Linked DNA regions of Occultella kanbiaonis. The protein of the gene in region 1 interacts with the protein of each later gene in a pairwise test. Links are inferred from orthologs where the notes say so. Each region holds a gene or a part of one and is shown in the gene's direction. Other genes may lie near its edges.

Region 1 (3,807 bases):
GGGTGGCGCTCGGCGCGATGCGCGCGCTGCACCTGCGCGGCCTGCACGTACCGGACGACGTCGCGGTGGTCGGGTTCGACGACATCCCGTATGCGCGGGCGGTCACGCCCTCGCTGACCACGGTCTCCCCGGACCGCTCGGCCCTGGCCGAGGCGGCGCTGCGGATGCTCGAGGCGCAGATCGCGGCGAACGGCGGCCCGGTGCCGCCTGTCGACGAACAGGTCCCGTTCAGTCTCGTGGTCCGAGAGAGCACCGCGGGCATCCATCCCTGACCCGGTGCGGCAGGTCCGTGCCCAGGCGAACCAAGGTCTGCCGTGCCGCCGGCCACAGGCACCGCGCAGATCGGGCTGCGGTAGGCTGATGGGATGTTCTCCACGGAGCTGTTGCTTACCCAGCCGCGCTGATCTGCAGCGGACGCCCACGCGGCGTCGCGTCAGCGCGGCCGACCTCCCACGTTCTGCGGGGGGTCGTTCTCATGTCAGCCTCCGTGACGCCGCCGCCTGCCGGTGGCCCTGCCCAAGGAAACGCACATGTCTGAGCCTCACGCCGCCGTCACCGATACGGCCGGCACCGACGTCGCCGTCCCGGCCCACCGCTACACCGCGGACCTGGCGGCTCACATAGAACTGTCCTGGCAGGAGCGGTGGGCCGCCGAGGGCACGTTCCACGCGCCGAACCCGACCGGTGACCTGGCCGGCGGCGGTGAGGTCCCGGCCGAGAAGTTCTACGTGCTGGACATGTTCCCCTACCCCTCGGGCAAGGGCCTGCACGTGGGACATCCGCTGGGTTACATCGCCACGGACGTGGTCGGCCGGTTCAAGCGGATGACCGGGGCGAACGTGCTGCACGCGCTGTCCTACGACGCGTTCGGGCTGCCGGCCGAGCAGTTCGCCGTGCAGACCGGCCAGCACCCGCGCATCACCACCGACGAGAACATCGACACGATGCGCCGCCAGCTGCTGCGGATGGGCCTGGCGCACGACGAGCGCCGCTCGTTCGCCACCACCGACGCCGGCTACGTGCGCTGGACGCAGTGGATCTTCCTGCAGATCTTCAACTCCTGGTACGACCACGACGCGCCACGGCCCGGCGGCGGCGTGGGTGCCGCGCGCCCGATCGCCGAGCTGGAGGCCGCCTTCGCGGCGGGGGAGCGGGCCGTTCCGGACGGGCAGGACTGGGCGGACCTGAGCGCGGCCGAGCGTGAGGACGTGCTGGGCACCTTCCGCCTCGCCTACGTGGCGGACGTGCCGGTGAACTGGTGCCCCGGTCTGGGTACGGTGCTGGCCAACGAGGAGGTCACCGCGGAGGGCCGCTCCGAGCGCGGCAACTTCCCGGTCTTCAAGCGCAACCTGCGCCAGTGGATGATGCGGATCACCGCCTACGGCGACCGGCTGGTGGACGACCTGGACCGGCTGGACTGGCCGGAGAAGGTCAAGACCATGCAGCGGAACTGGATCGGGCGCTCCGAGGGCGCCCGGGTCACCTTCGCGGTCGCGGGGGGCGACGGCGGCCCTTCCGCGGGTGCCGACGGCGCCAGTTCCGTGGGTGCCGATGGCGCCGCTGCCGAGATCGAGGTGTTCACGACCCGCCCGGACACCCTGTTCGGTGCGACGTTCATGGTGCTGGCCCCCGAGCACCCGCTGCTGGACGCGGGCGTGCCCGCCGAGTGGCCCGAGGGGACCCACTCCGCGTGGACCGGCGGGCACACGGCCCCCGCCGACGCCGTCGCCGCCTATCGCGCCGCGGCCGCGGCGAAGACGGACATCGAGCGCCAGGCCGAGGGCCGCGAGAAGTCCGGCGTGTTCACCGGCCTGTACGCGATCAACCCCGTCAACGCCGCCCGGCTGCCCGTGTTCATCGCGGACTACGTGCTGATCGGCTACGGCACCGGCGCGATCATGGCCGTGCCCGGCGGGGACGCGCGTGACCACGACTTCGCCACCACCTACCAGCTGCCGATCGTGCACACGGTAGCGCCGCCGTCGGGCTTCGAGGGCGGTGCCTACGGGGGCGACGGTGCCATCATCAACTCGGCGAACGACGAGGTCAGCCTGAACGGGCTGGACGTGGCGCAGGCCAAGCGAACGATCACCGCCTGGCTGGAGCGCAGGGGGCTGGGCGCCGCGACGGTCACCTACCGGCTGCGGGACTGGCTGTTCTCCCGGCAGCGGTACTGGGGCGAGCCGTTCCCGGTGGTCTACGACTCCGACGGCCGCGTGATCGCGCTGCCGGACGAGCTGCTGCCCGTCGAGCTGCCCGAGGTCCCGGACTTCTCGCCGCGCACGTACGCCGACGACGACGCCGAGTCCTCCCCGGAGCCCCCGCTGGCCCGGGGTGAGCAGTGGGTGAACGTCGAGCTGGACCTGGGCGACGGGCCGAAGGTCTACCGCCGGGACACGAACACGATGCCCAACTGGGCAGGCTCGTGCTGGTACGAGCTGCGCTACCTGGACCCGACGAACACGTCCGCGGCCGTGGACCCCGAGATCGAGAAGTACTGGATGGGGCCGCGCACCGGCCCGGACGGCAAGCCCACCACGGGGGGCGCCGACCTGTACGTCGGCGGCGTCGAGCACGCCGTGCTGCACCTGCTGTACGCACGGTTCTGGCACAAGGTGCTGTTCGACCTGGGCCACATCTCGAGCGTCGAGCCGTTCCACAAGCTGTTCAACCAGGGCTACATCCAGGCGTACGCCTACTCCGACGCCCGCGGCGTGCACGTGCCCGCCGAGGAGGTCACCGAGGAGGTCGGCTCCGACGGCGACCCGATCTGGACCTGGAACGGCCAGGTGGTCAACCGTGAGTACGGCAAGATGGGCAAGTCCCTGAAGAACATGGTCACCCCGGACGAGATGTACGCCGCCTACGGCGCGGACACGTTCCGGGTGTACGAGATGAGCATGGGGCCGCTGGACCTGTCCCGGCCGTGGGACACCCGCGCGGTCGTCGGGGCGCAACGGTTCCTGCAGCGGTTGTGGCGCAACGCGGTCGATGAGGAGACCGGAGAGCTGACCGTCACCGACGCCCCGGCCGACGACGAGACCCGCCGCGTGGTGGCCAGGACGATCGCGGACGTGCGCACCGAGATGTCCGCGATGCGCCCGAACACGGCCATCGCGAAGCTGATCGTGCTGAACAACCACCTGACCTCGCAGGCGCACGTCGCCCGCGAGGCCATCGAGCCGCTGGTGCTGATGACCGCACCCGTGGCCCCGCACATCGCCGAGGAGCTGTGGCAGCGGCTGGGCCACACCGAGTCGCTGACCTACCACGCGTTCCCGGAGGCCGACGAGGCGCTGCTGGTCGCCGAGACCGTGACCTGCGTGGTGCAGGTGCAGGGCAAGGTGCGGGACCGGCTGGAGGTAGCGCCGTCGATCGGCGAGGACGAGCTGCAGGAGCTGGCGCTGGCCGCCCCAGCCGTGCAGCGCGCGCTGGACGGCCGCGGTATCCGCAAGGTGATCGTGCGGGCACCGAAGCTGGTCAACATCGTTCCTGCCTGAGGCCGGGGCGCGCAGGTCTCGGGATATACACCGGCGGGACACCGGGGCAGGATGACTCCTGTGACGGCGCCGGCGGATCGGGACGGTCGCGTCTGGGTCGCCGCACTGGCCGGCCCGGATGTGCTGACCAGCCTTGCGCCGGACGGTGCCACGACCCTGCCGAGTGTCGCGGGCCGGTGGGTCTCCTCGACGGAGCTGCGGGCGGCGACCGGTGTCCCGGCGGCGCTACCGATCGCCCCGGCCCGGCTCGTCGGCGAGCGCGCCGTGGTGCACGTGCTCGACGTCACCGAGCCGATCGCCTGGCCCG
Region 2 (3,342 bases), 410 kb from region 1 along the record:
GGGCCCCCTCCGGTCGCGCCGGAGACCGGCGCCGGGGGCTGCGGCACCGGCGCGGACTGCTCCGGGAACCAACTCACCTCCCCATCCCATCACATCGGGGGCGCGCGCGGGGCCGGTAGCCGCGATCAGCGCCCTGCGGGTGTGTTCACATGCGGCAGGGCCTCCGAGGCGACCATCCAGACGCTGAACACGGCGGCGCCGAGCTCGAAGGCGACCAGCCGTCGGTCCCAGGCACCCCCACCGGGGCGGCTCCCGGCGCGCAGCAGTGCCAGGCCACCGACCGCGTTCGCCGCTCCCCAAGCCAGATTCACCGCCGGCGAGGACTCGGATCCGGCGATCGGGGTCAGGTGCGTCCGGCCGGTCACGGCGGTGCCCGGGTGGGGCACGCTGTTCGCGACGAGCACCCCCGCGAGGCACGAAGGGATCCTCGTTGTCGAGGGCATCAGAACAGCCTGCGGCGGGCACGCTGCACAGGTCAAGGGATCCGGGCGTTGGCGGTGTCGGTGCGGCGCGCCACAATGGGCGTCGTGAACGCACGCGCGAACGAGAAGCTGCCCGAGTCGGTGGAGACGGATGACCCGGCCGCCCGAGCGCGGTGGGAGGAGCTGGCGCAGCAGGTCCGGGACGCCCAGTTCGCGTACTACGTCCGCGATGCCCCCACCATCTCCGACGCCGAGTTCGACACCCTGCTGCGGGAGCTGGAGGCGCTCGAGGAGGCCAGCCCGGAACTGCGCACCCCGGACTCGCCGACCCAGCAGGTCGGCGGAACCTTCTCGACGGCGTTCACCGCCGTCGATCATGTGGAGCGGATGCTCTCCCTCGACAACGCGTTCAGCCTCGAGGAGGTCTCCGCCTGGGCGGACCGGGTGCACCGGGAGATCGGGTCCGAGAAGGTGCACTACCTCTGCGAGATCAAGATCGACGGGCTCGCCATCGCTCTGGTCTACGAGCGTGGCCGGCTGGTCCGGGGCGTCACCAGGGGGGACGGCCGCACCGGAGAGGACGTCACCCTGAACGTGCGGACGATCACCTCCGTCCCGCACACCCTCGCGGGGGACCCGGCGACCTGGCCAGAACTGATCGAGATCCGTGGCGAGGTGTTCTTCCCGGTCGAGCAGTTCGAGGCGCTCAACGCCGCGCAGGTAGAGGCGGGCAAGTCGCCGTTCGCCAACCCTCGCAACGCCGCTGCCGGCTCGCTGCGGCAGAAGGACCCACGGGTCACGGCCACCCGCGCCCTCGGCATGTACGCCCACGGGATCGGGGCGTTGCGCTGGGGTCCGGGCGGGGCGCCCGTGGAGCTGACCCGTCAGTCGCAGATCTACGACCTGCTCGCCGGCTGGGGCGTGCCGGTCTCCGGGCACAACCGGGTGGTGACCGGGCTGGACGGGGTCCGGGAGATGATCGCCTACTACGGCGAGCACCGGCACGACATCGAGCACGAGCTGGACGGCCTGGTCACGAAGGTGGACGAGTTCGCCCTGCAGCGGCGCCTGGGCAACACCTCGCGTGCGCCGCGCTGGGCGATCGCGTACAAGTACCCGCCCGAGGAGGTCAACACCAAGCTGCTCGACATCCGGGTGAACGTCGGCCGCACCGGGCGGGTCACGCCCTACGGCGTGATGGAACCGGTGCTCGTGGCCGGCTCCACCGTCGAGCAGGCCACCCTGCACAACGCGAGCGAGGTCAAGCGCAAGGGCGTGCTGATCGGCGACACGGTGGTCCTGCGTAAGGCGGGCGACGTGATCCCGGAGATCCTCGGCCCTGTGGTGGACCTGAGGGACGGAACCGAGCGCGAGTTCCTGATGCCGACCGAGTGCCCCTCCTGCGGCACACCCCTCGCGCCGGCCAAGGAGGGGGACGTGGACATCCGCTGCCCCAACGCCCGATCCTGCCCCTCGCAGCTGAAGGAGCGGGTGTTCGCGCTCGCCTCCCGCGGGGGACTGGACATCGAGGCACTCGGCTGGGAGGCCGCCGTCGCCCTCGTGGATCCGGAGGCGAACCGGCCCGCCGAAGCCGAAGGGCCGGAGGCCGAGCCGGTGCTGTCCGGGGAGGCAGGCCTGTTCGACCTCACGCCCGAGGACCTGCGTGACGTCAGCGTCTGGCGGCAGCGGAAGGTGAAGGGCGAACCCACGGGTCGATGGGACCGGGTGCCGTACTTCTGGACCAGGGCCGGCGCCGACGCCGCGAAGAAACCGTCGAAACCGACCGCCACCACCGAGGTCCTCTTCGCAGAGCTGGAGAAGGCGAAGACCCAACCGCTCTGGCGGGTGCTGGTGGCCCTCTCGATCCGGCACGTGGGTCCGACGGCGGCCCGCGCGCTGGCCACCCACTTCGGCTCCCTGGACGCCATCCGGGCCGCGAGTACCGAGGAGTTGGGCGCCGTCGAGGGCGTCGGGCCGACCATCGCGGTGGCTGTCACGGAGTGGTTCACCGTGGACTGGCACGTCGAGATCGTGGACCGCTGGGCCGCCGCCGGGGTGCGCATGGCCGACGAGCGAGACGAGTCGGTGGAGCGCACGCTCGAAGGGCTCACCGTGGTGGTCACCGGCTCGCTCGAGAACTTCTCCCGGGACGGCGCCAAGGAGGCGATCATCGCCCGCGGCGGCAAGTCATCCGGATCCGTCTCGAAGAAGACCGACTTCGTGGTGGTCGGGCCCGGCGCGGGCACGAAGGAGGACAAGGCCCGCGAACTCGGACGGCCGATCCTGGACGAGGCCGGCTTCGAGGCGCTGCTCGCGGGCGGTCCGGACGCGGTGGCCGACCTCGCCGGAGCTACGGAGTAGGCGGCCGGCGGGCGGACCCGCACCCGGACGAGCCTGGGTAGTTCTGTCCGGATCCCCGCAGATCCGGCACGGACACGGGTGCCTGGGTAGTTCTGCCCCGCGCCCGGGGCGGTAGCGGCGGTCGGGTCGGCTTAGGTTCACTGTGCACGATCCGATACCGACCTGAGGGACACACATACCCATGCGACCTGTTCGACGCTACGCCGCCCCCGTCACCGCCCTTGTGCTCGCCACCGCCCTCGGACTCGGGGCATGCTCCGCCGGGGACGACGACCGGGACTCCGACACCGGCACCTCGAGCGAGGAGGGCGCCGGAGCCGACACTGGCGACTCCGACGAGGGTGCCGACGACGCGACCGAGAACGACGACGCGACCGACACCGCCGATGACGACGCCGCCGATGACGCCGGGGCGGGCGACACGGCCGACGCCGAGGTGGTTCCCCTCGAGGGCACGTTCGTGACCGAGGTGAGCGTCCCGTCCGGCGTGGAGTACGAGGTGACCACCACCACCGCGAACTCGCTGCAGCTCGACTTCCCGGCTCCGGCCGACCCGACG

Evidence for each region.
Region 2: the proteins of leuS (region 1) and ligA interact in binary tests that used the Escherichia coli proteins (3 or more experiments, as listed by UniProt). The link is inferred for Occultella kanbiaonis from one-to-one orthologs.

Annotation. Positions count from the first base shown.
Region 1 is NZ_CP046175.1:3,460,613-3,464,419, reverse strand. What follows is about bases 206-3,700. They hold leuS (leucine--tRNA ligase), read left to right. Parts: upstream 206-530; coding sequence 531-3,500; downstream 3,501-3,700. Other genes in these bases: GKS42_RS15970 (aminoglycoside phosphotransferase family protein), read left to right, coding at 3,561-3,700; GKS42_RS15980 (LacI family DNA-binding transcriptional regulator), read left to right, coding at 206-272. In the rest of the region: more of GKS42_RS15980, read left to right, coding at 1-205; more of GKS42_RS15970, read left to right, coding at 3,701-3,807.
Region 2 is NZ_CP046175.1:3,869,354-3,872,695, reverse strand. Bases 121-3,150 are described here. They hold ligA (NAD-dependent DNA ligase LigA), read left to right. Parts: upstream 121-518; coding sequence 519-2,783; downstream 2,784-3,150. Other genes in these bases: GKS42_RS17820 (hypothetical protein), read left to right, coding at 2,965-3,150; GKS42_RS17830 (hypothetical protein), read right to left, coding at 126-443. In the rest of the region: GKS42_RS17835 (hypothetical protein), read right to left, coding at 1-77; more of GKS42_RS17820, read left to right, coding at 3,151-3,342. UniProt on the Escherichia coli protein: DNA ligase that catalyzes the formation of phosphodiester linkages between 5'-phosphoryl and 3'-hydroxyl groups in double-stranded DNA using NAD as a coenzyme and as the energy source for the reaction.